DNA from 3 places in the Dysosmobacter sp. Sow4_B12 genome. Region 1 is predicted to be linked to each of the others. Evidence: riboswitches for the same ligand, from Rfam matches in the RefSeq annotation. Region 1 holds a riboswitch; each other region holds the start of a gene.
What was found. Region 1 has a riboswitch for lysine ahead of dapA (4-hydroxy-tetrahydrodipicolinate synthase). Riboswitches for the same ligand answer to the same signal wherever they lie in the genome.
Positions count from the first base shown of each region.

Region 1 (9,914 bases):
AGCCCTGGCGCTACGGCAGGGAGAATACCGCTTCCTATGGGATGGACCCCCGGCGGGACGAGTTGGAATTTGCCCTTTTGGAGCGGGCGCTGGCTGCCGGCGTGCCGGTGCTGGGCATTTGCCGGGGCATGCAGGTTTTGAACGTCGCCCTGGGCGGAACCCTGCGGCAGGACCTGCCGGGCCACAGCCGGTATGAGGGGCTGGACCGGCTGCACCGGGTCCGGGGGGCTGATTCACTGTTGGCGGCATTGTACGGCACGCATGTGGTGGTGAACAGCTCGCACCACCAGGCGGTAGAGCGCCCCGGCGCGCGGCTCCGTCCGGTGCAGTGGGCGCCGGACGGCACCATTGAGGCCTTGGAGCATGAGACGCTGCCGGTGTGGGGGGTACAGTGGCACCCGGAGCGGCTGCGGGGCGGCTTTGCAAAACAGGGAGCTGCGAACGGTGATCTGCTGTTTCGCGCCTTTTTGGACAGCTGCGGGAATGCGGCAAAAAAATGAGGGAAAATGGGTTGACATTCCCCAATATATATGGTAATATATCCAAGCTGACGATTTCCACGGAGGGCATACGCAGGTGTAGCACAATGGTCAGGGCACCAGCCTTCCAAGCTGGGGATGCGAGTTCGATTCTCGTCACCTGCTCCAACATATTCGCGCCAGTAGCTCAGCTGGATAGAGCAACTGCCTTCTAAGCAGTGGGCCAGGGGTTCGAGTCCCTTCTGGCGTACCAGCTCTTCTTTGGAGCGATAGTCAGCAGCTTCCCATGTTTATATGTGGTGGGTGTAGCTCAGTTGGTTAGAGCACCGGATTGTGGTTCCGGGTGTCGTGGGTTCGAGTCCCATCTCCCACCCCAGACAAAGTAGGGGATCGGGGTCACCCCGGTCCCCTATTTCCTTCCACATTGGGGCGTCGCCAAGTGGTAAGGCAAGGGACTTTGACTCCCTCATCCGCTGGTTCGAGTCCAGCCGTCCCAGCCAGATAATCCGCGCCGGACAGCGGCGCTTCATAAAAGACCATGACCCGGTAGCTCAGTCGGCAGAGCAACTGCCTTTTAAGCAGTGGGTCCGGGGTTCGAATCCCCGCCGGGTCACCACGTCGTCGCGGACTTCGTATCGTTCGCGACGACTTTTTATATAAAAAAGTCATCGCTCATTCACTCCGTCGCTCCTCCTTTCCAAATCGCAACCGCTGCGCTGGGTTGCGATTTGGTTTTGGAAGCGGAACTGAAAGCCTGCACCTCGAAAGTGTTCACGCTTTCCACGTCGGAGCAAGCTGCATATCGCTTGCTCCGACTTTTTTCAAAAGTCAGAGCGCACTCATTCCGCTGCTCCTCCTCTCCACCCGCGAACCGCAGCGCAGCCGTTGGCGGCTTTGCCGCCTTACGGATACGGCGTGCCCCTTGCGGGTGGTTTGGATGCGGAACTTCATACAATAACCGCCTGTTCCTGCTTCATTTGAGAAACAGGAACAGGCGGTTTGGTTTCTTTTACAGCTTTCGAAGAGCATTCACCAGAGCCGTTTTGCTCTCGGTCTGCTCGTCCTTCATCTTGACGATGCGGGCGGGGCTGCCGGCCACCACGGCGTTTTCCGGCACGTCCTCAATGACCACCGCTCCAGCGGCCACCACGGCTCCCCGGCCGATGTGAATACCCTCAATGACCACCGCGTTGGCACCGATGAGCACGTTGTCCTCCACTACCACGGGGGTGGCGGAGGCGGGCTCCACCACGCCGGCCAGCACGGTGCCGGCGCCGATGTGGCAGTGGTCGCCCACGGTGGCCCGGCCGCCCAGGATGGTGCCCATGTCGATCATGGTGCCCTTGCCGATGGAGGCGCCGATGTTGATAACGGCGCCCATCATAATGACGGCACCCTCGCCGATGGTGACTTTTTCCCGAATGATGGCGCCGGGCTCAATGCGGGCAGGGATGCCCTTCAAGTCCAGCAGGGGCACGCCGGAGTTCCGGCGGTCGTTTTCCACCACGCAGTCGGTGATGCGGTCGGCGTTCGTTTCCAGAATGGGGCCCAGCTCCGCCCAATCGCCGAACACCACGTGGCTGTGTCCCTCGCCAAAGACCTGGGCGGAGCCGAAGTCCACGGGGGCGGTGGTGTTCACGTACACCTTCACGGGGGTCTTTTTTTCAGAATTTGCGATATAGTCGATGATCTCCTGTGCGTTCATATGGTCATTCTCCAAACAAGATTTTTTGCAGGTCATAAAGGCCGCTGGGCTTTCCCGGCAGCAGCCGGGCCATGTGCAGGGCGCCGTTGACAAAGATCTGGCGGCTGGCGGCCCGGTGGGTGATCTCAAACTCCTCGTCCGGGCCGAAGAAGTGGACGGTATGGGTGCCGGCCACGGTGCCGCCCCGGAGAGAGTGGATGCCGACTTCATTCGGGGCCCGCTTGCCGCAATTGCCCTCCCGGCCGTACACCGGCGTCAGCTGGTGTTGGGGGTCGATGGCATCCAGCAGGAGCTTGGCGGTGCCGCTGGGGGCGTCTGCCTTCTGGTTGTGGTGGGTCTCGGTGATCTCAATGTCGAAGTCCGGCTTCAGCACGCCGCTGACGGCCTGCAGGGCCCGGACGAATACCGCCACGCCCAGGGAGAAGTTGGCGCTCCAGAGGACGGGAGCAACGGTTCCCAGCGCCTCCAGGCGGCCCTTTTCCGCGGGGGAATAGCCGGTGGTGCCGGAGAGGAGGGGGATGCCGGTGCGGCGGATATAGGCCTCCACGGCGCCCAAAGCCTCGGGCCGGGAGAAGTCGATGACCACGTCGGCGGTGAGGGCGGGGTCCTCCAAGCGGGAGAGGTCCTCCCGGCCCAGGGCCTCCACGACCTCGTCGCCGCCTGCCAGGGCGGTCTCTTGGATGAGGCGGCCCATCTTACCCCGGCCGATCAGCAAAAACCTCACAGCAGACCAGCCTCCTCCAAAGAGGCCCGGAGGACGGCGCTGTGCTCCTCGCTCATCTCGCAAAGGGGCAGCCGCATGGGACCGACGTTCAGACCCATCATGTTCATGGCGGCCTTCACCGGGATGGGGTTCACTTCGATGAACAGGTCGTTCATCACCCGCAGATAGCGCAGGTGGTTGGCCACGGCCTGGGCCTGGTTGCCGGACAGGTAATCCGCCACGATCTGGTGGCACATGGCGGGCATGACGTTGGCGTACACGGAGATGACGCCGCTGCCGCCGATGCTCATGAGGGGCACGGTGATGTCATCATTGCCGGAATACAGGGCAAAGTCGGGGCCCACGCAGTGGGCGATCTTCATGGCGTAGGACATATCGCCGCTGGCCTCCTTGATACCCACGATGTTGGGGTGCTTGCTGAGACGCTCCACCACGGAAACGGGGATGGAGCAGCCGGTACGGCCGGGGACGTTGTACAGAAGGCAGGGGATGTGGACGGCGTCCGCCGTCTGGGCAAAATGGCGGTACATGCCCTCAGGGTTTGCCTTGTTGTAATAAGGGGCGATGAGCAGCAGGGCGTCGGCGCCCATGTCCTGGTACTGGATGCTCTTTTCGATCTGGGTGGCGGTGCAGTTGGAGCCGCTGCCTACGATGACGGGCACCCGGCCGTTCACCACCCGGATGGTGTGCTCTACCACGGAGGCGTCCTCCTCATGGCTCATGGTGGAGTATTCGCCGGTGGTGCCCAAGGTCAAAATGGCGTCGGTGCCGGCGGCGATCTGCCGCTCCAGCAGCTGCGTCAATACCTCAAAATTCACGCTTCCATCCTCACGGAAGGGGGTGATCATAGCGACGATGGAACCCTGCAGATGTTCGAACTTCATTGTTGTGTCCTCCATACTTTCAAAAATAAAAAGTCGGTAGAGACACGCCCCTACCGACAGCCTTTCATGCTTTGAAACATGGAGTGTTCTGTAAGCGGATAGCGCCCCCGCGGCATCCGCCGCGGACAGTCCCGTGGGTATTTCCCACGGACCCACCGCCCGCCTGTACCCAAGCGGACAGTTCGGCGGAATTGCCTCCTCCATGTTCCCAGCCCGACGGCTCCCATGGACTCATCGCATCCGCGCCTCTATCTCATTTTTGGCTATCATACCATCGTACTTTGACAAATGCAAGAGAAAAATGAAAAAATTCTTCCCGCGGGAAACAAGTGTGTTATAATGGCGGAAACTGACGACCCAAAGGAGGCGTGTTTCATGACTGTGGTGGACCATCGCCGTACGCTGCACACCATTCCGGAGGTGGGTGACTGCCTGCCGGAGACTGTTCAATATGTCCGCTCTGTGCTGGAGGGACTGGGAGGTGCGCTGTCCGCGCCCATTCCCGGCAGTGTCTGCGCGTTTTTTGACGCCGGACGGCCGGAGACCGTGGCGTTTCGGGCGGATATGGACGCCCTGCCGGTGACGGAGGCCACCGGCGCGCCCTATGCCTCCACCCACAGCGGCGTCATGCACGCCTGCGGTCACGACGGGCACACCGCCATGGCTTTGGCGCTGGCGGAGCACGTGGCCGCCCACCGCTCGGAGTTGCCCCGGAACGTGCTGCTGCTGTTCCAGCCGGCGGAGGAGACCTCCGGCGGCGCCCGGCGCCTTTGCGAAAGCGGCATTTTGGGAAAACATGCCGTCACCCGGGTCTTTGGCCTGCACCTATGGCCGGGCCTCCCGGCGGGGAGGGTCTATACCCGTCCCGGCCCCCTCATGGCACGGGCCAACGAGGTGACGGTCACCGTCACCGGAAAAAGCGTCCACCTCTCCCGGGCCAGCCAGGGCCGGGACGCCCTGGCGGCGGGGGCGGAGTACCTCCGCAGGGCCTACGGCATGGTGGACGCCCTGCCGCCGGAGGAGCCGAGAGCGTTTTTGTTCGGCAAGATGACCTCCGGCACCGTTCGCAACGCCGTCAGCGGAAGGACCGTGCTGGAGGGGAGCCTGCGCACCTACCGGGAGGAGACGTACCGTTTCTGCAGGGAGCAGCTGGAGACCATCGGACACGGCTTGAGCGAGGAGACCGGCTGCGGTGTGGAGGTGTACCTCAACGAGGGCTATCCGGCGGTGTGGAACCACGAGGGGCTGTACAAGACAGTCTGTGACGCTCTGGGCGATGCCGCCCCGACTCTTTTGGATGTGCCAGCCCTGGCGGCGGAGGACTTCTCCTTTTACCAGCGGGCGGTGCCGGGCGTGTTTTTCTTCCTGGGCGTGGGGAAGACGCCGGAGCTACATGCCCCGGACTTTGACTTTGACGATATGACTGTGCTGCCCAAAGGCGTGGAGTTTTTGAAAAAGCTTTTGATGCTGGAGTGAGGAGAGAAGACCCTGCGGAGAGTGGGCGCTGCCATGGCCTTTTCCCGCGCGTGGTATGACCCGACCGAATAAAGAGTGCTGTACATGGAAATTTGGAGGTGGATAGCGTGAAGATCGAGCTTGGCAGAGCGGGCGACATCGATGATTGGATGCGTCTTGTGGATCAAGTAAAAGAAAGCTTTCCCGGACTTGAGACCAAAGCGGCGCTGGAAGAACACAGGAACACGGTGTTGGAGTTTATGCGTGAGGGGTCTGCAATCTGCGCGAAAAGTGAAGATATGATCGTCGGCACACTTCTGTTTTCCCCCGAAAGGAATATGCTCTGCTTTTTGGCTGTGGATGCCACATATCGCAGACAGCATGTCGCGGAAAGGATGGTGTCCTATATGCTAACGTTCATGGACCCCCAAAAAGACGTTGTGGTTACGACGTACCGGGAGGGAGTGCCGGAGGGGATCGCAGCCAGAGCGTTTTACAAGCGTCTGGGGTTTGCCGAGGGGCAGCTGTGCGAGGAGTTTGGAAGCCCGGTCCAACAATTTGTATTGAAGCGATAAGCGCCAACTTTTCAAACAGAAAAAGAGCAGCTCCTCCCCATGACGGCGATCATGCGGAGGAGCTTTTTTCGGTTACAGGCTTTTGATAAACCGCTCCACCCGGTCCAGGCCCTCTTTCAAGTCCCCGTCGGAATAGCAGTAGGAAAGGCGCATGAAGCCCTCGGTTCCGAAATAGATGCCGGGGATGAGGCCCACCAGGTTCTCCTTCAGCATCCGGGTGCAGAAGGTGACAGAGTCCATGCCGAAGGCCCGGATGTCGATGAACATGTAGAAAGCCCCCTGGGGCTCTTCCACGGTCAATCCCATACCCCGCAGCCGCCGGTACACGTAGTCCCGCCGTTTGCGGAAAATCTCCGCCACGCCGTCGGTGGGCAGGCCCAGGGCGGTGACGCAGGCGCGCTGCACAAAGGAGGGAATGGAGGTGACGCCGTACTGGTGGAGCACCTGGATGCGGCTCATGACAGGGGCGTCCGCCATGCAGTAGCCCAGCCGCCAGCCGGTCATGGCGTAGGGTTTGGAAAAGCTCTGGACCACGATGCTCCGGTCCCGCATGTCCGCATACTCGGCGAAGCTGTGGTAATCGTCCGTATAGCAAAGAGCCCGGTACACGTCGTCGCAGATCACAAAGATGGGCTTGTCCCGCAGCACATGGTGGATGCCCTCCAGCGTCTCATGGGTATAGACGCAGCCGGTGGGATTGTTGGGGGAGGTGAGGACGATGGCCTTGGTCCTGGGGGTAATGGCCGCCGCCAGCTCCTCCGGGACGATCTGGAAGCGGCTGTGCTCCGTGGGCAGGAATACCGGCACAGCGCCGCGAAGCCGCACCAGCGCCTCGTACAGGCCGAAGGCGGGGGTGGGGATGATGACCTCATCCCCTGGGTTCAAAATGGCGGAGAAGGCCGCGGACAGGGCCTCCGTGGCGCCCACGGTGGTGACGATCTCGCCGGGGGCGTAGGAAAGACCGTGGGCCTGCGCCTCAAAGCGGGAGATGGCCTCCAGCAGATAGGGATAGCCGTTGCCGGGAGGGTAGTGGGTGTCGTTGTCATCCAGGGCGGCTTTGGCGGCCTCCTTCACGGCGCCCGGGGTGTTCAGATCCGGTTCGCCGATGGTCAGGCCGCAGGCACCGGGGGTATCCCGCACCAGATAGGTGAATTGGCGGATGCCGGAGATCTCCACTTGGGTCACGGCTTTGTTTAATGTCAGTTCCATGGGGCACGCTCCTTGCCGTCTTGAGATTTGGCAATAGTATAGGCGGATAAAAAACGGTTGTCAATGCATGGATATACAGAAAAAAATCGGCCTTTCCGAAGAAAGGCCGATTTCACTTTGCCGGGGAACCGTTTAGGCGGCGGGCTCTTCACCCTCGAACCGGAAGCCGCTGGCGGCCACAAGGCCGTTTTCCGGGAACTCGGCGCCGTCCAGAGAGTAGTCATACCAAATGTGGTCGCCCACGTCCAGCAGCACCGCCCGGGGCGTCTGGGCGGCGTTGAAGTCCAGGAAGCCGATGCCGTTTTCCAGCCGCACGTAGAAGTGGGTGTTGCCGTCGATAACGGCGGTGCGGATCTCGGCGATGATGCCGTCCTGGGTGCGGACAGAGCCGCCGGAGACACCGGCCTGCCCGGCGCCGATGAGTCCGGCGTGGGCCAGGGCCTGGCGGTAGTTGCTCTCGCAGGCGGCCACCGTCTGGCCGGTCTCCACGATCTGGTACTGCTCCACATTCACCATGGCGTACATCTTCACCAGGCCGTCATCGCCCTTCAGAGCCATGAAGTAGGTGGGCTGGTCGGCGATGTTCAGCAGCAGGGGGAAGGTGGCGGAATAGCGCATCTGCTGCACCTGGCTCTGGGCGGATTCCATGGCGGAGGTCTCCGTGGCGCCGGCGATGGAGTAGAAGTGAGTCTCCTTCGTCCGCTGGTTGGAGAGGATGAAGCCGATGTTGGACTGGTCGGAGGTGACGGAGGTGACGCCGGTGTACATATACACGTCGTCGTTGATGGCGATATAGTTCCAGCCGTCGGTGGTCAGCGTCACATCCCGCTGGCCGAACATGGAGTTGAGGAAGCCGTTGTGGTACATGCCGTAGTAGTCATACTGCTCCATGATGATGTCGGAGGAGTACACCCGGTCCACCCAGCCGGGGACCTCCTCGTAGTAGGTGCTCTCGCCGGTGATGGCGTTCACCAGGACGGCGCCCTGGATGTCCGTGCCGCCGAAGAGGCCGATGGTCTTGACGATGCGGGAGCAGACCCAGTAGGGCGTGCCCTCCTCGTCGATCTCAAACACCGGCTCGTCGAACATCATGGTGGGGTAGTGGAACCGCAGGTGGCGGTAGAGGTTCCGGCCGAAGTGCTCGGCGGTGGTGTATTTCATACCCTCCTCCAGACGGACCACATTGGCCTCCTGGGTCACCATGTCGATGATGATATAGGCCGGCAGTCCCTGGGAGCGGTTGGTGAACCACTTGATGAGGTCGCCGTAGGCCAGGGAGGTGACACGGACGGGCCGGCCCTGGTAGTTGATCTGGTTGTAGGTGGGCAGGATCTCAAACTGGGACACCATGTCGCTGAGCTCGCCCAGCTTCCGGCTGCCCAGCCGGGAGGCGGAGCTGGCGTCCAGCATGGGGATCTGGTCATAGGAGATCTCTTCGATCTCCGTGGTGAAGTCGCCGCTCTCAATAGGCAGCAGCTTGCTGTAAGCGTCCGCCCGCAGCACCACCCAGGAGGCGATGGAGCCCACGGCGATAACGGCGATCAGCGCGATGAATGCCAGGAACGGCACCGTGCACTGTTTTTTCAAAAAGCCCACGTAGCCCTTGATGCCCTCTCCCTGGAAGCCGGAGGTGATCACGGCGCACACGCAGTACACGGCGCACAGCAGGAATACAAAGACGTAAAATTCCTCGGCGTGGAGGTTGATGGCCGGCAGCTCCGCGTAAAAGTACACCAGGCCGAACACCAACGTCACCGCCAGGTTGATGAGGGTGCGGGTGAAGGCGTTGCCGATGGGCTTGCGGGGCTTGCGGGGCCGCTTGGGCGGCGTCTCACCGTTGCTGCCGAATTGAAACCCTTGAAAATCGCCGGGGTTAAACTGAAAAGAAAACGGCATGAAAAAGCTCCTTTCCGTGATGACGTAATCAAATTATCACCTATGATACAGGAAAAGTATGAACAAATCAAGTTTGCCCGAAAAAAGGCGGGAATTTCCTGGGAATGGCATTGGGCAGGGTGCCAAAAATTTGACCTAAATTTTGTAGGCCGGCAGGCGCATTTTTAGTTGCCGGGGGCAACGAAGTTGTGGTATGGTAATACCACAAAAAGATAGAAGAGGGGCCTGTGTATGCTGGTATTGGATTTCATCAACGTGGGCAACGGTGATTCCGCGCTGATCCGGGAAATGGAGGGAGAGCGGCAGGTTTTTGCCATGCTGGTGGACTGTGGCCATGACTGCCTGGTGCGGGACGACCACCCGCCGCTGGAGAACCACCGTTCCTGCCGGATCTATGCCGGTGATTTTCTGAAAAAGCAGGGTGTGACCCACTTGGATGTGCTGCTGCTGACTCACTTTCACCGGGACCACATCGGCGGGCTGGGCCGGGTGCTGGAGGCGGTGACGGTGGATGAGCTCATTGCCAGCTACATTCCGCCCCAGAACAGCTGTGACCTGGACCCGGACGGAGACAACGGTCTGCCCAAGGCCGCCCGGAACCTGCTGCGGTGCGTGGACATGTATGCCAGAGCCCTGCGGGAGCATCCGGGCCGCATCCGCACCATGACGCAGATCCCCGGCGACCACATGGAGGTCCGGCAGCTGACGCCGTCCTTAAAAATGCACATCCTCTGCGGAGAGCCGGCCCTGTATCCCCGGCAGAAGGCGGTGTACGACGCGGCCTTTGCCGGCCGGCGGGACCATTATGACCTGGTCCACTGGGGCAAGTCCATGAACGTGTCCAGCCTGCGCCAGCGGCTTTTCTACCACGGCAAGGAGATCATGCTGGGCGGCGACGCCTACGCCCACATGTGGGAGACGGAGAGCGCCACCCCCTGCGATATTTTGAAGGTCCCCCACCACGCATCCCTTTCCTCCACTACCCGA
Region 1 covers NZ_JBQKKR010000005.1:74,335-84,248, reverse strand. The annotation lists gene ACTQ4R_RS07425 (gamma-glutamyl-gamma-aminobutyrate hydrolase family protein) at 1-500, shown strand, start outside; tRNA gene ACTQ4R_RS07420 (tRNA-Gly) at 573-647, shown strand; tRNA gene ACTQ4R_RS07415 (tRNA-Arg) at 656-732, shown strand; tRNA gene ACTQ4R_RS07410 (tRNA-His) at 779-855, shown strand; tRNA gene ACTQ4R_RS07405 (tRNA-Gln) at 905-979, shown strand; tRNA gene ACTQ4R_RS07400 (tRNA-Lys) at 1,020-1,095, shown strand; gene dapD (2,3,4,5-tetrahydropyridine-2,6-dicarboxylate N-acetyltransferase) at 1,489-2,199, opposite strand; gene dapB (4-hydroxy-tetrahydrodipicolinate reductase) at 2,189-2,908, opposite strand; gene dapA (4-hydroxy-tetrahydrodipicolinate synthase) at 2,905-3,792, opposite strand; lysine riboswitch at 3,884-4,051, opposite strand; gene ACTQ4R_RS07380 (M20 metallopeptidase family protein) at 4,168-5,268, shown strand; gene ACTQ4R_RS07375 (GNAT family N-acetyltransferase) at 5,376-5,822, shown strand; gene ACTQ4R_RS07370 (pyridoxal phosphate-dependent aminotransferase) at 5,895-7,031, opposite strand; gene ACTQ4R_RS07365 (CvpA family protein) at 7,164-8,927, opposite strand; gene ACTQ4R_RS07360 (ComEC/Rec2 family competence protein) at 9,159-9,914, shown strand, end outside.

Region 2 (9,914 bases), on a different contig from region 1:
TGGTGACCGGCACCGGCATGGACACGGAGATGGGAAAGATCGCCGCCCTGCTGAAAGGCACCCAGGAGAAGAAAACGCCGCTGCAGGTGAGCCTGGACCAGTTTGGCCGCAAGCTCTCCGTGGGGATTCTGGTGATCTGCGCCGTGCTGTTTGCCGTCAGCGTTTTTGTGCGGGGCGAGAATGTTATGAACGCTTTCCTCTTTGCCGTAGCTCTGGCGGTGGCGGCCATTCCGGAGGCACTTTCCTCCATCGTCACCATCGTGCTGTCCTTCGGCACCCAGAAAATGGCCCGGGAAAACGCCATCATCCGCAAGCTCCAGGCGGTGGAGGGCCTGGGCAGCGTGTCCGTTATCTGCTCCGACAAGACCGGCACCCTGACCCAGAACAAAATGACCGTCCAGAAGCTGTATGTGGGCGGCAAGATCATTCCGGCCCGGGAGGCGGATTTCCGAGACCCAGTCCAGGAGCCCCTGCTGCGGACGGCTCTTTTGTGCAGTGACGCCACCGTCAACGAAAACGGCGAGGTGGGAGACCCCACGGAGACAGCCCTGGTGCGGCTGGGGGAGGACAACGGCTTTGACGAGGAGGTCACCCGGGAACGCTGGCCCCGCTTGACGGAGATCCCCTTTGACTCTGACCGTAAGCTCATGTCCACGGTCCACCGGCTCTCCGGCGGACTGATGATGGTCACAAAGGGCGCTGTGGACGTGCTGCTGGACCGCTGCGTCATCTCCCTGGAGGAGCGGAAAAAGGCGGAGCAGGCCAATGAACAGTTTTCCCGGGAGGGCCTGCGGGTGCTGGCCTTTGCCTGCCGTCCCATGGACCGGGCGGAGGTGAGTCTCGCGGATGAAAACGGCCTGGATTTTCTGGGGCTCATCGCCATGATGGACCCGCCCCGGGAGGAGAGCCGCGCGGCGGTGGCCGAGTGCATCGCCGCCGGCATCCGGCCTGTCATGATCACCGGCGATCACAAGGTCACCGCCTCCGCCATCGCCCGGGAGGTCGGCATCCTCACGGAGGACACCGAGGCGGTGGAGGGCGCTGTTTTGGATGGGATGAGCGATGAAGAGCTGCGGCGGCTGGTCCCCCGGGTATCCGTTTACGCCCGGGTGTCTCCGGAGCACAAGATCCGCATTGTGAAGGCCTGGCAGGACCTGGGGAGCCTGGTGGCCATGACCGGCGACGGCGTCAACGACGCCCCGGCGCTGAAGCAGGCGGACATCGGCGTGGCCATGGGCGTCACCGGCACGGAGGTGGCCAAGGACGCCGCCGGCATGGTGCTGACGGACGACAACTTCGCCACCATCGTCAAGGCAGTCAAAAACGGCCGCAACGTATATGCCAACATCAAGCGGGCCATTCAGTTCCTGCTCTCCGGTAACGCCGCCGGCATCCTGACAGTGCTGTACGCCGCCCTTTTGGGGCTGCCCGTACCCTTTGAGGCGGTGCACCTGCTGTTCATCAACCTGCTGACAGACTCCCTGCCGGCCATCGCCCTGGGCTTGGAGCCCCATACGGACCTGGTGATGCGGGAGCGGCCCCGTCCCCGGGACGAGGGCATTTTGACAAGGCCTTTCCTCACCAGTGTGGCGCTGGAGGGCCTTGTCATGGCCGCCGCTACCATTGCCGCTTTCCACCTGGGCCTCAGCGCCGGCGGCGCGGCGGCGGGCAGCACCATGGCTTTCGCCACGCTGTGCCTTTCCCGCCTGTTCCACGGCTTCAGCTGTAAATCCCAGCGGCCCGTGCTGCTGACAAAGAAGCTCTGGAACAACAAATACCTGCTGCTGGCTTTCGCGGCGGGAGCGGTGCTGCTGGGCGGTGTGCTGCTGGTGCCGGCGCTGGAGCCGCTGTTCCGGGTGGCGCCGCTGTCCTGGGGCCTGGTGGGCGCCGTCGTAGGGCTGTCTTTCGGCTCCATGGTCCTCATCCAGCTTTTGAAGGTCTTTCGGAGCAACTGAAGAAAGAGCAAGGACTGCCCACGGCAGTCCTTGCTCTTTTACAGTCCCAGCCAGGCCAGTACGGCGGCCTTCAGCGCCGCCCTGGACGAAATCAAGCGCTATTTCAAAAAAAATTCAATACCAGCATGGCATGGCGCACTTTTGCCGGCAAGGCACTTTTCTTTTTCCGCCGCTGCGGGTATAATGGTGCGCAAAGGAGAGATGCCTATGATCAACTCCACCCTGTGCTATCTGGAGCGGGGAGACCAGTACCTCATGCTCCACCGGGTGAAAAAAGCCAACGACATGAACCACGACAAGTGGATCGGTGTGGGCGGCAAATTTGAAGAAGGGGAGAGCCCCGAGGACTGCGTCCTCCGGGAGACCTTTGAGGAGACAGGCCTGCGGCTGACGCAATACCGCTACCGGGGGCTGGTGACCTTCGTCTCCGACCGCTATCCCACGGAGTACATGCACCTGTTCACCGCCACCGGCTGGACCGGCACCCCCCACGAGTGCGACGAGGGAGAGCTGGCCTGGATCAAGAAAGCGGATCTTCTGTCCCTGCCGCTGTGGGAGGGGGACAAGATTTTTTTGCGCCTGCTGGATACGGACACGCCCTTTTTCTCTTTGAAGCTGCGGTATGAGGGAGAGCGCCTTGCCCAGGCGGTATTGAACGGAGAGGAGATCGTATGAAAAAACTGCTGCTGTTTGGATTTGATTCCCTGCTGAATGTTCTGGCGCTGGAGACAGCGGTGAGCCCCCTCGGCGTGGAGCTGGTGCCTGTGGCCCGCAAGGATTACAACAAGCCCCTGGCGGTGCTGGCGGGGATGGATACCGCTCCCGGCCCCATGGCGGACTACGCCGGAGGGCCGCTGGGCGGGCGGATGATGGTGCTGTGCGGCCTGGAAAAGCAGCTGGACACGCTGCTGCCTGTCCTGGCGCGGTCGGGGGCAGGACCGGAGTGCCTAAAGGCGGTGCTGACGCCCCACAACCGGAACTGGAGCGGCGTGATGCTGTGGGCGGAGCTGCAAAAAGAGCACCGGGCCTTTCAGAAAGGCGGGCGGCAATGAACATCCTGGTCTCAGCCTGCCTGCTGGGGGTCCGCTGCCGGTACGACGGCGCCGAGAAGGCGCATCCGCTTATCGCCGCTCTGGCGGAGCGCCACACCCTGGTGCCCGTGTGCCCGGAGCAGCTGGGAGGCCTGCCGACGCCCCGTCCTCCGGCGGAGCGCCGGGGTGAGCGTGTGGTGACGGAGACCGGAGCCGACGTGACGGAGCAGTACCGGCGGGGCGCGGAGGAAGCGTTGAAGTTATGTAAACTATTTGACTGTCAGGCCGCTGTACTGAAAGAGCGCAGCCCCTCCTGCGGCCGCGGGCAGGTGTACGACGGCACCTTTACCGGCGCCTTGACCACCGGCGACGGCGTGACGGCGGCGCTGCTGGCCGCCCATGGCATCCCGGTTTACGGAGAGTCCCAAATTCCGGAGCTGCTGGAAGCATGACACCGGACGGAGCGCCCCAAAGGGCGCTCCGTCATTTTTTACAATTTCCGACACTTTTTTTATCCGAGGGTCATGGAAAAGGAATCTTGCAATGCGTCATACCTTTCTGTATAATAAGGCAAAATAGAGAAGGAGGGAACGTGAGATGCTGTATTTGATGCGTGGAATGTCCAAGGCGGTCGTTTCTTCCTTTTTGAATGGTTCCCCTGTTTGACCGGCATTGGTGCCGGTATTTTTTTTGCCAAAATTTTGTGGAGATATGAGAGGAGAAGCAACATGAAAGAAACAAAGACCCCCGTGGGCCAGCAGCCCATCCGGGATGCCCGTGCCCTGGGCGTACCCAAGATGCTCATTCTGGGCCTGCAGCACATGTTCGCCATGTTCGGCGCCACGGTGCTGGTTCCCATTCTGGTGCAGAGCTATGGCCTGCCCCTGTCCATCCAGACCACGCTGTTCTTCGCCGGCTTCGGCACGCTGTTTTTCCACGTCTGCACCCGGATGAAGGTCCCCGCCTTCCTGGGCTCCTCCTTTGCGTTCCTGGGCGGCTTTGCCGCCATGGGTGCCATGGACAGCGGCATTTACGCCGCCATGGAGCCTGCTGAAAAGCTGCAGTACGCCTGCGGCGGCATCGTAGTGGCAGGCCTTTTGTACGTGCTTCTGGCTGCCATTATCAAAGCGGTAGGCGTCCACCGGGTCATGCACTATCTGCCTCCCGTGGTCACCGGCCCCATCATCATTCTGATCGGCTTGAATCTGGCCCCCTCCGCCGTGTCCAACGCCTCCTCCTGCTGGTGGCTGGCCCTGCTGTCCATCGCAGTCATCGTGGTGGCCAACATCTGGGGCAAGGGCATGATCAAGATCATCCCCATCCTGCTGGGCGTGGTCATCTCCTATGTGGTGGCGCTGGTGTTCCGCATGGTGGATTTCTCCGGCCTGGATGTGCAGGGCCTCTTCGGCGGTACCACGCCCCTGCTGGGCTTCCAGCCCTTTGTGACGAACTTCTCCGGCAGCGTGGCCAAGTTTGATGTCTCCGCCATCCTGGTGATGGCCCCCATCGCCATCGCCTCCATGATGGAGCATATCGGCGACATGTCCGCCATCTCCGCCACCGTGGGCGAGAACTTCATCGAGGACCCCGGCCTGCACCGCACCCTCATCGGCGACGGCATCGCCACATCTCTCTCCGCCATGTTCGGCGGCCCCGCCAACACCACCTACGGTGAGAACACCGGCGTGCTGGTGCTCTCCCGGGTCCATGACCCCAAGGTCATCCGCCTGGCCGCCCTGTATGCCATCATCCTGTCCTTCAGCCCCGCCTTCGCCTATCTGGTCAACACCATCCCCACGGCCATCATCGGCGGCGTCAGCTTCATCCTGTACGGCATGATCTCCGCCATCGGCGTGCGGAACGTGGTGGAGAACCAGGTGGACTTCACCAACAGCCGCAACCTCATCATCGCCGCTGTCATTCTGGTGTGCGGCCTGGGTTTCACCGGCGGCCTGACCTTCCAGGTGGGCGGCGCCTCCATCACGCTGACCTCTCTGGCCATTGCCGCCATCGCCGGCATCGTGCTCAACGCCATCCTGCCCGGCAACGACTTCCACTTCGGCAAGAGCGCCAACTCCGACGCCTCCGCCAATCTGGGCCAGTATTGATCCCACGTTTCCGCCGGGGCGCCGTGAAAGCGGCGCCCCGGCTTTGTTTTCCAAGGAAAAACAGCGGAATTTGGAAAAGCCGGTTGACTTTTCCAAAAACTTTTATATAATGAACACACCAAGCATGATAGAGGCGCGGACGTCAAGAGTAGTCCTTCCCATATGGACAGGTCCTGGGAGAGAGGAAAGGGACTTTCGCCGAGGCTGTGTGGTGCCGCCTGTGGCGCACGGAGCCGGGCCGTGGGAGAATATCCCGCGGACTGTCGTCCCCTTCCCGGGACGGAGCGCTGTCGTGGGTCCATACGTACTGCTGAGCGTATGAAGTCATGACAGAAGTCATGACTTCATTTTTTATGAGGAGAGAGAACGTGATGAGAAATCTAAAGCGACGGCTGCTGCCTTTGCTGACAGCGGTGCTTCTGCTGTGCACGGCCATGACCGTCACGGCCTTTGCCGCGGACCCCACCGAGGAAACCGGCACCAAGATGATCGAATGTCCCGACTGCGGCACTCTCGGTGTCGTCCTGACGGACGAGGGAACTGTCGCCGCGTGCGAGAGCTGCGGGGGAAGCGGCTATGTGGAATCCCCCAGCCGGTTCTTCAACACCGTCTGGTCCCTGCTGCCTCCCATCATCGCCATTGCCCTGGCTCTGATCACCAAGGAAGTGTACAGCTCCCTGTTCATCGGTATCCTGGTGGGCGGATTGCTGTATTCCAACTTTGCCTTTGAGAGCACCATCCTGCATGTGTTCAACGACGGAATCGTGGCTTCCGTTACCGACAGCTATAACATGGGCATTCTGATCTTCCTGGTGATCCTGGGTACCATGGTGTGCTTGATGAACAAGGCCGGCGGCTCTGCCGCCTTCGGCCGCTGGGCGGAGAAGAACATCAAGAGCCGGGTGGGTGCGCAGCTGGCCTCCATCCTACTGGGCTGCTTGATCTTCATTGACGACTATTTCAACTGCCTGACCGTGGGCAGCGTTATGCGTCCCATTACCGACAAGCACAACATCTCCCGCGCCAAGCTGGCTTACATCATCGACGCCACCGCCGCCCCCGTGTGCATCATCGCCCCCATTTCCTCCTGGGCCGCCGCCGTGGCCGGCTTTGCTGAGGACGGACAGGGTTTCAACCTGTTCCTGCGGGCTATCCCCTATAACTACTACGCCCTGCTGACCATCGTGATGATGGTGGGCCTGGTGGTGATGAAGGTGGACTTCGGCCTGATGAGCACCTTCGAGCGCAATGCCATTGAGACCGGTGACCTGTTCTCCGGACCTAACCCCTATGCCTCCGCTGATGAGAGCGTAGAAGAGGGTAAGGGCCGGGTGCTGGACCTGGTACTGCCCGTGGTGATGCTGATTATCTGCTGCGTTATCGGCATGATCTACTCCGGCGGTTTCTTCGAGGGTGAGGACTTCATCACCGCCTTCTCCAACTCCGATGCCTCTGTGGGCCTAATGCTGGGCTCCGCCTTTGCTCTGGTGTTCTCGTTTATTTACTTCCTGATCCGCCGCTCTATGAAGTTCAAGGATATGATGAGCTGCATCCCCGAGGGCTTTAAGGCCATGGTGCCCGCCATCTTGATCTTGACCTTTGCCTGGAGCCTAAAAGCCATGACCGACTCCCTGGGCGCCAAGTTCTTCGTTCGGGACTTCGTCCGCACCTCCGCCACCGGCGTGCAGATGCTGCTGCCGGTTATCGTGTTCGTCATCGGCTGCCTGCTGGCCTTCGCCACCGGCACCTCCTGGGGCACCTTCGGCATCTTGATCCCCATCGTGCAGAACGTGTTCTCCATGGATAACCCCATGGCTATCATCTGCATCTCCGCCTGCATGGCCGGCGCCGTCTGCGGCGACCACTGCTCTCCCATTTCCGATACCACCATCATGGCCTCAGCCGGCGCCCAGTGTGACCACGTGAACCATGTGTCCACCCAGCTGCCTTATGCCGTCACCTGCGCGGTGGTGTCCGGCATCACCTATCTGATCGCCGGTATACTGGCCCAATTCGGCGCTCCCGGCATCCTAAGCCTGCCCATCGGCATCGTGCTGATGCTGGCGACTCTGCTGGTCATCAAGACCCGCCACAGCAAAAAGAAAATTTGAAAAAAGTCCGGTGCCGCGAAGAGCGGCACCGGACTTTTTGGGAAGAGCCGGGTGTGCGGCAGGCACACCCGGCTCTTTTTTCATAGATTGGGCTCCAGCGGCTGCACGGAGTAGTGCAGCTGGGCGGGAGAGTGGGGATACTGGCGGCAAAAGCCCTTGATGATGCGCTCACAGACCTTGCAGCTGTTTTCATAGTTGGCCTGGGGCAGCAGCAAAATGTACTGGGACACGCTGCACCGGGCAGCCACGTCACCCCTGCGGAGGCTGAAGCGGATCAGCTCCTGAAGGTTTTCCATGCAGCGGTCCAGGCTGCGCTTGGAAAGGTCGCCGCCCTGCTCGTCTGTGACAGACAGCAGGCAGATGTGAACGGCGGCGCCGCTGCGGGCGATGGACCGGGCTTCGGCGTGATAGATGATCTTGAAAAAATCGTAATCGCAGAACAGCGCGCCGCTGGCACCGTCCGGCTCCCGCAGCTGCTCGCGGATGGTGCTGATGGACACGGCCCGGTCATTGACGGTGCGGACAGCTTCCCGGTACAGCGCCCGGGACTCATCCGACGGCATGATGCCAAAGCTGTCAAACAGCAGCTGGCTCATGTTCTCGTACACCGTGATGGCGGCCCGCTGCTCCCCTTGATCCATGAGACTTCGCATCAAGTGCTGGTAGAGCAGCTCGTTATAGGGCTCTATTTCCACTCCCTTGCGGCAGAGGGCCTCGGCCTCGTTTAGGCGGCCCTTCTCCTCCAGCAGAGGCAGGGTTTCCAACAGTGTCTGCACATACAGGTTGTGGAAATAGGCGGCAATGGGTACCACCCAGGGCTCCGAGGAGAGCTTTTGCAGGAAGTCGCCCTGATACAGCGCCAATGCCTGGAGAAAAATGTCCAGCCGTTCTTCCTTGTCGGAAAGAGCGGAACCGGAGCGGCACAGGCGCTCAAACTCATCCACATCAAAGACGAAGGGAACAGCGGTGTTCCAGGCATAGCTGCCCTCCCGGCGGATGATCAGCGTGTGTCCGGCGGAACTGTCCAGCTGGTTGAGAGATGTGCGGACCCGGTGGAACATGGTCTTTAACGCGTTGAAGGGATTGGAGCTGCTCTCGTCGCCGTTCCAGAGAAGACCCACCAGCTCCTCCTGGGAAATGGACCGGCTGCGGCAGTAGATCATGTAGGCCAGCAGGAGCCAGACCTTTTTAGAGCGGTTGTCGCTGTCGTTGATCTCCTGCTCTCCCATGCGGATGGAAAAGCTGCCGAGCATACGGACCTGCAGAATATTGTCCTCCATGATAGTGCCACCACCTTTGCCGGAGATACTGAAATTTGTGGAGTTTCATTTATCTTATACATATGTAACATAACACATCCAGCAGGACAATTCAATGCGAAAACGGAAAAAGTTACATTAATTTTTGAAAAATGAAAAAATTTTTGAAAAAATACTTTTCAATTTGGAGCAGGCCTGCTATACTGATAGCAATGTGGAAAAATAGGGCTGAAAATTGTCTGAAAAGAGGGGAAGTGAGCCCATTGTTGAGGATTTTTCATCGTATTTTGCCGTTGGCGGCGGCAATTTGCCTGCTGAGCGGCTGCGGACATATCGCCGGTGCCAGTACGGAGGAGCCGGTTTTTGTGGATGCGGTATCACCGGGGGTGGTGTCTTTGGAGGAGGAGGCGGTGGCGCTGGCAGGCGCTCCCGCCCCGTCGGATACGCTGCTGGAGCCGGAGGCCCCCGGTGTGCTGACCAAGGAAAACCAAAAGGCGGTCATCGACTACTCCAACACGGAGGATGGCTATGTGATGGTCCGCTATTCCGCTGCCACGAGCAAGCGCTTGAAGGCCCAGGTAAAGGGGCCCAATACGACCTATACCTACAATTTGTCGGTGGGGGAGTGGGAGACCTTTCCCCTGTCAGATGGAAACGGCAGCTATCAAGTGGTGGTGTACGAGAATATTTCCGGCACGAAATATGCCACGGTCCTCTCCATCCGGTTCAATGTGACCTTGACGGATGAGTTCGCGCCTTTCCTGCGGCCCAACCAGTATGTGGATTACGGCGTGGCACCCAACACGGTGGCGAAGGCGCGGGAGTTGACGGAGAATCTGACGGAGCCTCTGAAAAAGGTTCAAGCGGTGTATGATTTTGTGGTGAATAACATCACATACGACTATCAGCTGGCACAGACTGTTCAAAGCGGGTATCTTCCGGTGCTGGACACGGTGCTGGCCAGCAAAAGCGGTATCTGCTTTGATTACGCATCCTTGATGACCGGCATGCTCCGCAGCCAGGGCATTCCCTGCAAGCTGGTGGTGGGATACGCCGGAACAGCGTACCACGCCTGGATCAGCGTCTGGTCCGAGGAGACCGGCTGGGTGGATGGCGCCATCTACTTTGACGGCGTCTCCTGGCAGCGGATGGACCCGACCTTTGCCTCCAGCGGACGGCAAAGCGCCGCCATCAAAAAGTACATCGGCGACGCCAGCAATTATACGGAAAAATATTTGTACTGAACACAAAAGCGGAAAGCGGGCCCGCGGCTTGCGTGCGGGCCTTCTTTTCACGCAGAGGGATACAGATGAAACGAAACAAGCTGAACAGTGAACAGATCTCGGCGCTGTGCATGGAGCTGTCCCTGCTGGTCCATGCCGGCGTGGGCGTGGGAGACGGGCTTTCCCTGCTGGCGGAGGAGGCGGACTGTCTGGAGGACCGGGCTATG
Region 2 covers NZ_JBQKKR010000001.1:551,075-560,988, reverse strand. The annotation lists gene ACTQ4R_RS02885 (cation-translocating P-type ATPase) at 1-1,955, shown strand, start outside; gene ACTQ4R_RS02880 (NUDIX hydrolase) at 2,163-2,630, shown strand; gene ACTQ4R_RS02875 (DUF3783 domain-containing protein) at 2,627-3,007, shown strand; gene ACTQ4R_RS02870 (DUF523 domain-containing protein) at 3,004-3,438, shown strand; gene ACTQ4R_RS02865 (uracil-xanthine permease family protein) at 3,715-5,094, shown strand; lysine riboswitch at 5,215-5,392, shown strand; gene ACTQ4R_RS02860 (Na+/H+ antiporter NhaC family protein) at 5,466-7,205, shown strand; gene ACTQ4R_RS02855 (BTAD domain-containing putative transcriptional regulator) at 7,286-8,485, opposite strand; gene ACTQ4R_RS02850 (transglutaminase-like domain-containing protein) at 8,830-9,708, shown strand; gene ACTQ4R_RS02845 (type II secretion system F family protein) at 9,774-9,914, shown strand, end outside.
Region 2: another riboswitch for lysine. It lies ahead of ACTQ4R_RS02860 (Na+/H+ antiporter NhaC family protein); the one in region 1 lies ahead of dapA (4-hydroxy-tetrahydrodipicolinate synthase).

Region 3 (9,914 bases), on a different contig from region 1:
CATCGTCACCACCGTGGTGGCCAGCTTCGGCCTGGACACCATCGTCAGTCTCACCTCCCCCTGGTTCTCCTTTACCTATCCCATCGCCCTGGTGCTGATGCTGCTGGGCATTTTTGAAAAGTTCATCCCCAATGACGGCGGCTTCAAGGGTGCCACTTATTTCACCGTGGTGTACGCTTTCCTGGACCTGCCCGCGGAGTACGGCGTGCACATCGGCGTGCTGGATAAGCTCCTGGGCCTGATCCCCCTGTACAATTATGGCTTTGGCTGGGTGGTTCCCGCCGTGGCCGGCTTCATCATCGGCCTCCTCGTCTATCCCCGTCTGGGCAAGGCGAACCAGTGAGCCGACGGAAGACAATATCTGATTAAAAAATGGAGGGGTTTTCTATGTCTGTGCAGAAAAGTGACGAGACCAAATATATCCACACCGGCAACGGCGAGCTGTGCTATGAGCTGAACAAGGCGCTGACGGTGCCGGAGACCTTCCCAATCTACCTTTCCTCCGCCTATATCTTCGACTCCATCGAGCCCATCGACAAGATCTGCGACGAGGGCGCCCCGGGCTACGCCTATTTCCGCCTGGGCAACCCCAACGCCGACGCGGTCTCCCGCATCCTGGCCGAGGGCGACGGGGCGGAAAAGGGCCTGGTGTTCGCCTCCGGTATGGCGGCCATCACCACCTCCATCCTGGCCGTGGTCAAGCCCGGCGACCACATCGTGGCCTCCCCCATCATCTACGGCGAGGCGTTTTACTTCTTGAAATACGAGCTCAAGCGCTGGGGGGTGGAGACCACCTTCATCGACTTCAACACCCAGGACGTGGCGGATTACATCCGGCCCAACACCACCCTGGTCTACGCCGAGACCATTGCCAATCCCTTGATGTCCGTGCCGGACATGCGGCACCTGGCGGACGTGGCCCACGCCAACGGCGCCAAGCTGTTCATTGACAACACCTTCGCCACCTCCATCATCGCAAAGCCCATAAAATTCGGCGCGGACCTGGTGCTGTACAGCGCCACGAAGTACCTGGGCGGCCATGACGATATCGTGGGCGGCGCGGCCCTGGGCTCCGAGGAACTCATCAAGAAGATCAGCTTCTACCTGGGCCTGTACGGCCCCAATCTGGGCGCCACGGAATCCTGGCTGCTGGCCCGCAGCCTGCGGACGCTGCCTCTGCGGGTGAAGAAGATGTCCGAAAACGCCATGGCTCTGGCGAAGTTCTTCGAGTCCCACCCCAAGGTGGAAAAGGTCTATTACCCCGGCCTGGACTCCTCTCCCAGCAAGGCGCTGGCGGACCGGCAGTTTGAGGGCAACGGCTACGGCGGCATGCTGTGCGTCAACTTCAAGGGCGGCATGGCGGAGATCAACAAGCTCATCCAGAACCTGCAGATCGTCCGCTTCGTGCCCACTCTGGCCGGCGTGGGCACCACGCTGACCTATCCCCCCAAGGCCTCCCACCGGGATCTGAACCCGGAGGAGCTGGCCGCCATCGGCATCACCATGGGCCAGATCCGCCTTTCCTCCGGCCTGGAGAACACGCAGGACCTGCTGGATGATTTTGAGCAGGCACTGGATAAGCTGTAAGCAATTGGAAAATAGCCTGCCCTTGGCTGAAAAGATCGGAGGTAAAAAACTATGAGCCAATTGAAACTGAAGCATCCCGAATTTGACCCTCAAAGCGTGAAGTTTGACACGGTGGAGGTCCACGGCGGCGAGCCCCGGGACATGTACGGCGCCCTGATCCCGCCTATTTACCAGACGTCCACCTTCTACTTTGACTCCACGGACGACGCCGTGGAGGCCTGTGCCGACTACGCTGAGAGCTTTGCTTACAGCCGCATCACCAACCCCTCCCAGGATTACCTGGAGCAGAAGCTGGCGGCGCTGGAGCACGGCAAGGGCGCCGTGGCTTACGCCTCCGGCATGGGCGCGGTGTCCGGCGCCCTGTTCGCTCTGCTGAAAAGCGGCGACCACGCCATTTTCACCAAGGCCAAGTACTCCGGCACGGAGGACATCACCACCGACTGGCTGCCCCGGTTCGGCATCGAGTACGACACCTTTGACGCCGCGGACCTCAGCCAGCTGGAGCCGCTGATCAAGCCCAACACGAAGCTCATCTACATTGAGACCCCCGCCAACCCTACCATGGTCCTGGTGGACATCCAGGCGGTGGTGGACATCGCCAAAAAGCACGGCTTGAAGGTGTTCGTGGACAACACCTTCGCCTCGCCCTACAACACGAATCCCCTGGATTTCGGCGTGGATGTGGTCATCCACAGCCTCACCAAGTACATCGGCGGACACGGCGACCTGCTGGGCGGTGCCGTGATCTCCAACGACGTGGATTTCCTCCGCCAGTGCCGCCTGGGCACGCTGATGCACTTCGGCTCCGTCATCGCCCCCTTCACCGCCTTTTTGGTGTGCCGGGGCATGAAGACCCTGGGCGTGAGAATGCGGCAGTACAATGAAAACGCGCTGAAGATCGCCCGGTGGCTGGAGAATAACCCCAAGATCGAGACCGTCCGCTATCCCATGCTGGAGTCCAATCCCCAGTATGAGATCGCCAAGCGCCAGATGCGCGGCGGCAGCGGCATGATCAGCTTTGACGTGGCCGGCGGCCTGGAGGCAGGCAAAAAGTTCATCAACAGCCTAAAGCTGTGCACCCTGGCGGTGTCCCTGGGCGACACGGAGACCCTGGTGGAGCAGGCGGCCGCCATGACCCACACCATGATCCCCAAGGAGACCCGGGAGGCCGCGGGCATCACCGACGGCATGATCCGCATGTCCGTGGGCCTGGAGGACCCGGACGACATCATTGCCGACCTCAAGCAGGCCCTGGGCGACTGAACATCACACCCCGGAGCGGGCGCGGACCCGCTTTCAAACGGAGGCGAAGAGGACACAATGGGGTGTCCTCTCCGCCTCCGCCGCGCTTGTTGCCCGCAGTGCGGCGCCGCTGCCAAAAAAATAAGGCACATGTTGCAGAAGCCACTATTTATTGACGCCGCTTTTTTGTATATTATGTATAAGAATACCAGCGCCGTAATCTGTGTATCACGGCGAAAAATACGAAAAGGAGGCAAAAATATGCTATACCAGACCACGGAAGCCCATGAGGCCCTGCGGGCCAAAGTTCGCGCTTTCGCAGAGGCCGAGATCAAACCCATCGCGTTCAAGCTGGACCAGGAAAATCTTTTCCCCACCGAGGCTGTGAAAAAGCTGGGAGAAATGGGCTTGATGGGCATTCCCTATGACCCCGAATACGGCGGCGCGGGACTGGATGTGCTCAGCTACGCCATCGCTGTGGAGGAGCTGGCCCGGGTGGACGGCGGTGCCGGCGTCATCCTGTCGGCCCACACGTCCCTGGGAACCTTCCCCATCGTCCAGTTCGGAACGGAGGAGCAGAAGAGGAAGTACCTGCCCGACCTGTGCTCCGGCCGGAAGGTGGGCGCCTTCGGCCTAACGGAGCCTAACGCCGGCTCCGACGCCGGCGGCACCGAGACCACCGCCGAGGACATGGGCGACCACTACCTCCTCAACGGCGAGAAGATCTTCATCACCAACGGCGGCGAGGCGGACACCTACGTGGTCTTTGCCGTCACCACGCCGGACATCGGCACCCGGGGCATCTCCGCTTTCATCGTGGAAAAGGGCTGGGAGGGCTTCACCTTCGGCGACCACTATGACAAAATGGGCATCCGCTCCTCCGCCACCTGCCAGCTGAAGTTCCACAACGTGAAGATCCCCAAGGAGAACCTGCTGGGCAAGGAGGGCCAGGGCTTCAAGATCGCCATGGCCACTCTGGACGGCGGCCGTATCGGCATTGCCGCCCAGGCGCTGGGCATCGCCCAGGGCGCCTACGAGGCCGCCGTGGAGTACTCCAAGGAGCGCGTCCAGTTTGGCCGGCCCATCTGCCAGCAGCAGTCCATCGCCTTTAAGATCGCCGACATGGCCACCAAGCTCCGCTGTGCCCGGCTGCTGGTGTACAGCGCCGCCGACCTCAAGCAGGCCCACGCCCCTTACGGCATGGAGTCCGCCATGGCCAAGCAGTACGCCTCCGACATCGCCCTGGAGGTCACCAACGACGCCCTCCAGATCTTCGGCGGCAGCGGCTACCTCAAGGGCATGGAGGTGGAGCGGTTCTACCGGGACGCCAAGATCACCACCATTTACGAGGGCACCAACGAGATCCAGCGGGTAGTCATCGCCTCCCACATCCTGGGCAAGGCCGGCAAGGCGGAAAGCGCCCCTGTCCAGAAGAAGGGCTCCGAGACCGGCGAGCGCAAAAAGCACATCTTCCAGGAGGGCTCCGCCCAGGAGCGGGTGGACGCCCTGGTGGCGGCGCTGAAGAAGGACGGCCACGACTTCACCGTGGGCATCCCCATGGACACCCCCATCTCCCAGGCGGAGCGGGTGGTCAGCGCCGGCAGGGGCATCGGCGCCAGAGAGAATATGAAGCTCATCGAGGACCTGGCCAAGGCCGCCGGCGCCGCCGTGGGCTCCAGCCGTCCCGTGGCCGAAACGCTGCAGTATGTTCCGCTGGAGCGCTATGTGGGCATGTCCGGCCAGAAGTTCAAGGGCAATTTGTACATCGCCTGCGGCATTTCCGGCGCGGGCCAGCACCTCAAGGGTATCAAGGACGCCTCCACCATCGTGGCCATCAACATCGACCCCGGCGCCCGCATCTTTAAAAACTGCGACTACGGCATCGTGGGCGACGTCATGGAGATCCTGCCGCTGCTCACCGCCGCTCTGGACACCGGCGAAAAGCTGCCGGCTCCGCCCATGAAGAAGATGAAGCGGGCCGCTCCCAAAAAGACCGCCCAACCCCGGAAGATCTACATCTGCAACGGCTGCGGCCACGAGTACGACCCCGCCGTGGGCGATCCGGAAAACGACATCAAGCCCGGCACTGCCTTCAAGGACCTGCCGGAGGGCTGGGTGTGCCCCCACTGCGGCGAGACGGCGGAGCAGTTCATCGAGATCGAAGTGTAAAAAAGCGGCCTGAAAAGGAGGTATTTGTATGCATAATGTCCGTAAAGTCACCGAGGGCCTGTATTGGGTAGGTGCCAACGACCACCGCCTGGCCCTGTTTGAAAATATCCATCCCCTGTACCACGGCGTCAGCTACAACGCCTATGTGCTGCTGGACGAAAAGACCGTCCTGTTCGATACGGCGGACTGGGCCGTGGGCCGGCAGTTCATCGAAAACATCCAGGCCGTGCTGGACGGCCGGCCTCTGGATTACCTGGTCATCAACCACGTGGAGCCGGACCACGCCGCCTCCATTGAGGAGATTTTGTTGCGCTGGCCGGAGGTGAAGGTCATCACCTCTCCCAAGGCGGTCATCCTGCTGCACCAGTTCGGCTTCTCCTTTGCCGAGGGGCAGATCGAGGAGGTCCGGGAGGGCGACACCCGGTGCTTCGGCAGCCACACCATCGCCTTTGTGGCCGCGCCCATGGTCCACTGGCCGGAGGCCATGGTGTCCTTCGACACCACCAACGGCGTCCTCTTCTCCGCCGACGCCTTCGGCTCCTTCCGGGCTCTGGACGGCAAACTCTTTGCCGACGAGTTCGACTTTGACGGCGAGTGGCTGGACGACGCCCGCCGGTATTACACCAACATCGTGGGCAAGTACGGCCCCCAGGTCCAGGCGCTGTTGAACAAGGCGGCCAAGCTGGTGGGTCTGGACAATATCAAGTATATCTGCCCCCTCCACGGTCCCGTGTGGAGGAAGGACCTGGGCTACATCATCGACAAGTATGTCCACTGGGCCACCTACGAGCCGGAGGAAAAGGGCGTCATGATCGTCTACGCCTCCATGTACGGCAACACGGAGCAGGCGGCGGAGGTGCTGGCGTCCAAGCTGGCGGACCGGGGCGTCACCAACACCCGGCTGTACGACGTGTCCAGCACCCATGTCAGCTATCTCATCAGCGACCTGTTCAAATACAGCCACCTGGTACTGGCCTCCGTCACCTATAACCTGGGCATCTTCCCGCCCATGCACAACTTCCTGGCGGACATGAAGGCGCTGAACCTCCAGAAGCGCACCTGCGCCATCGTGGAGAACGGCTCCTGGGCGCCCCGCTCCGGCGCGCTGATGCGCAAGGCACTGGAGGACTTGAAAAACATGACGATTCTGGATGACGGCGTCACCATGGCTTCCTCCCTGCAGCGGCAGAATCTGGCGGACATGGACGCTCTGGCGGATGCTTTGGCGGCCTCTGTCAAGGAATGACTTTTTGAAAAAGGAATGCGGGACGCAAAAGCGTCCCGCATTCCTTTTTTCACAGGTATTTGCCCGGATGGACGATTTTTCCCTCCAAAGCGGCGGCGGCCGCCGCGGCGGGACTTGCCAGGAAGGTCCTGGCCTGGGGACTGCCCATGCGGGAGCCGCTGCTGTTGAACATCGCCGTGGTGTGGCGCAAGGATGTGTTCATCACCCGGGAGGCCCGGCAGTTCATCCGCTTCATGAAGTCCCGCATTGCGTAGCAACGGGCCGGAATCAGCGGAAATGCCGCGGCGCCGGTTTTCGTTTTGCACAAAATTTTTGACCGCTATCGTCCGTTCTTTGCCCTTTTCTGAAAAATACTTTTTTTGCCTTGACATCTGTTTTCAGCGGTAGTATCTTTTTTCCAACAATTTCAAACCGTCTCTGGTCCTTTGACCGAGACAATGGTAGAGGCGCAGCGTACATCAGTACCCACCGCTTCCGGAGCAGGAACTCCGGGTGGGGAAAGGGTCCGCTGCCGAAGTGAAGGGCGCTTCCTGCGGCGCGCTTTGCTGGGCCGTCAGAGAACATCTGGCGGACTGTCACAGTATGTGGAGCGCTATCATTGGCCGAAGCCTTCTTCCGGGAGGCAATTTGTGTGTTTTCAACGCCAGCCATGGATGTTCCGCAACATCCATGGCTGTTATTTTTTCCCAAAGCAGAGAAAGGAAGAACGTTATGAACATGAAAAGAGTATTTGCCCTGCTGCTGACCCTGGCCATGGCGCTGAGCCTGGCCGCCTGCGGCGCCAAGAAGGAAGAGGCCCCCGCCGAAGCGGCCGAAGCTCCCGCCGAAGAACGCCGGCAGATCCGGGTGGGCATGGAGTGCGCCTACGCCCCCAACAACTGGCAGGAGGACACCGCCACGGACTTGAACGTGCCCATTGAGAACCTGCCCGGCTTCTACGCCGACGGCAACGATGTGCAGATCGCCCGCCACATCGCCGAGTATCTGGACGCCGACCTGGTGGTGGTGAAGCTGGCCTGGAGCGGCCTCATCGAGGCGCTGAACCAGGGCCAGATCGACATGATCATCGCCGGCATGGCGGACACCGAGGAGCGCCGCCAGTCCATCAACTTCAGTGAGCCCTATAAGACCACCGAGTACGGCCTCATGGTCAACGGCGACTCCGAGTACGCCGGCGCCACGTCCCTTTCCGACTTCGCCGGCGCCAGCGTCCTGGGCCAGAAGGACACCATGCTGGACACCGTCATCGACCAGATCGAGGGTGTCAACCACCTGCCCGCCGTGGACAGCGTGCCCAACCAGATCGCCCGCCTGGAGCAGCGGACCTGCGACGCCATTGTGGTGAACATGGAGAACACCCCCGGCTACCTTGCCACCAACCCCTCCTTCAAGGTCATCGAGTTCGCTGACGGCGAGGGCTTCACCCTGGGCTTCCGGGGCTCCTGCGTGGGCCTGCGGAAGGACGACACCGAGCTTCTGGACCAGGTGAACGCGGCTCTGGCGGAGCTCAGTGAGGAAGACCGGGCCGACATCCTGGCCGCCGCCAACGAGCGCCAGCCCAAGTGATGGCCATGAACAACACCCTCTCTTCCCTGTGTGCCATCCCCGGCGACGCCGCGGGATGGCTGCGGGGCCGGGTGTCCGCCCTGCGGCGCTTCGCCGGGGCGGACCACCCCTATGTCTATCTCTCCGGCAGCGCCTTGTCCCTGGCGGCGCTGCTGGTATACCTGTGCTCCCGGCGGTACGGCTTCTTTCTGAGCCGCACCGCTTTGGCCTGGGGCGCCCTGGCCCTGTGCGGCCTTTTCTGCCTGGTGTCTCTGGCGGCCCTCGTGAGCAAGCTGCGGCTGAAGCGCCGCTACCGCTCGCAGTCCCGCTTCTGCGCCCCCGCCGCCCGGCGGGCGGCCCGGTACGCCTCTTACGTTGTCTGGGCCGTGGCGGCCCTGGTGGCGGCGGACCGGCTCCATGTGCTGAGCCAGGTGGTTCGGGAGGTGACGGCCATGGACAGCAACCCCAGCCCCTTCTTCCAGGCCATGGTGTACATGTTCTACAACAGCCGCGCCCTGTTCCTGCGGGGCCTTTGGACTACGCTGCGGCTGGCCTTCTTCGGCACCATCTTCGGCTTTTTGCTGGCGGTGGGACTGGTGTTTCTCCGCATCCAGACGCCTAATAAGCGGGACCGGGACCATGTGAAGTTCGTGAAGATCCTGTGCAGTCGCTTCGCCGCCCTGTACGCCACCGTCATCCGGGGCACTCCCATGATGCTGCAGGCCTTTATCATCTATTACGCGGGCTTCAGCCTGTTCACCGCCCACACGGACCTCTCTGTCACGGAGATCAACAACGTCTGGAGCTTCTTCATCGCGGGCCTCACCACGGTGTCCTTAAACTCCGCCGCTTACCTGTCCGAGGTGCTGCGAGGCGGCGTGGAGTCCATCGACGCCGGCCAGACGGAGGCGGCCCGGTCCCTGGGCATGAGCCCCTGGATGACCATGATGAAGGTGGTGTTCCCACAGGCACTGAAAAACTCCATCCCCGCCATCGGCAATGAGATGATCATCAACATCAAGGACTCCTCCGTGCTCAACTGCATCGGCGTGGTGGAGCTGATGTACGCGGCCACCAGCGTCGCGGGCATCTACTATAAGAACCTGCCCAACTACGTCTCCGCCGCCATCATCTACCTCATCATGACCTGCTGCATCAGCGCCCTTTTGAATTACCTTTCCGCCCGCCTCAGCCTCAATACCTACCGGGGCGTGCCCAGTTCCAATTAAGGAGGTCAGACCATGGAACCGATTCTTTCCATCCGGGGACTGGAGAAGTCCTTCGGCCCCCTAAAGGTCCTCAAGGGCATCGACCTGGACGTGCAGAAGGGTGAGGTGGTGTGCATCATCGGCGCCTCCGGCTCCGGCAAATCCACCCTGCTGCGGTGCTTGAACCTGCTGGAGGAGCCGGACAGCGGCCACATCTGGTTCGGCGGCCAGGACTTGACGGACCTGTACGCCGACCTGGACTGCCTGCGCCAGCGCATCGGCATGGTGTTCCAGAGCTTCAACCTGTTCAACAACAAAAATGTGCTGGACAACTGCACCCTGGCCCCCATCTCCGTCAAGCACATCCCCCGCGCCCAGGCGGAGGAGACCGCCATCCGGCACTTGAAGGCCGTGGGCCTGGGGGACTTTGTCCACGCGGATTCCCGCCGCCTCTCCGGCGGCCAGAAGCAGCGGGTGGCCATCGCCCGGGCGCTGTGCATGGAGCCGGAGATCATGCTCTTTGACGAGCCCACCTCCGCCCTGGACCCGGAGATCGTGGGTGAGGTGCTGGATGTCATGAAGAACCTGGCCAAGGAGGGCATGACCATGGTGGTGGTCACCCACGAGATGGCCTTTGCCAAGGAGGTCAGTGACCGGGTGGTGTTCATGGACCAGGGCGTCATCCTGGAGCAGGGCGCTCCGGCGGAGGTGTTCGGCCATCCCAAGGAGGCCCGCACCCGGGAATTTTTGAGCCGCTATCTGGAGGACAAAGGCATATGAGAGACATTCTGGATTTTTTCGCCCACGAGGACGATTTCCCCGACCTGGACAGCGCCGGCGCCGCGGAGCGGCTGAGCCGGGCCGTCCAGTGCCGCACCGTCAATTACGCGGACCACAGCCTCACCGACTTCGGCGAG
Region 3 covers NZ_JBQKKR010000007.1:30,739-40,652, reverse strand. The annotation lists gene brnQ (branched-chain amino acid transport system II carrier protein) at 1-343, shown strand, start outside; gene ACTQ4R_RS08225 (trans-sulfuration enzyme family protein) at 388-1,587, shown strand; gene ACTQ4R_RS08220 (trans-sulfuration enzyme family protein) at 1,639-2,850, shown strand; gene ACTQ4R_RS08215 (acyl-CoA dehydrogenase family protein) at 3,091-4,998, shown strand; gene ACTQ4R_RS08210 (FprA family A-type flavoprotein) at 5,027-6,244, shown strand; gene ACTQ4R_RS08205 (hypothetical protein) at 6,304-6,498, shown strand; lysine riboswitch at 6,678-6,847, shown strand; gene ACTQ4R_RS08200 (transporter substrate-binding domain-containing protein) at 6,956-7,810, shown strand; gene ACTQ4R_RS08195 (amino acid ABC transporter permease) at 7,810-9,018, shown strand; gene ACTQ4R_RS08190 (amino acid ABC transporter ATP-binding protein) at 9,031-9,777, shown strand; gene ACTQ4R_RS08185 (M20/M25/M40 family metallo-hydrolase) at 9,774-9,914, shown strand, end outside.
Region 3: another riboswitch for lysine. It lies ahead of ACTQ4R_RS08200 (transporter substrate-binding domain-containing protein); the one in region 1 lies ahead of dapA (4-hydroxy-tetrahydrodipicolinate synthase).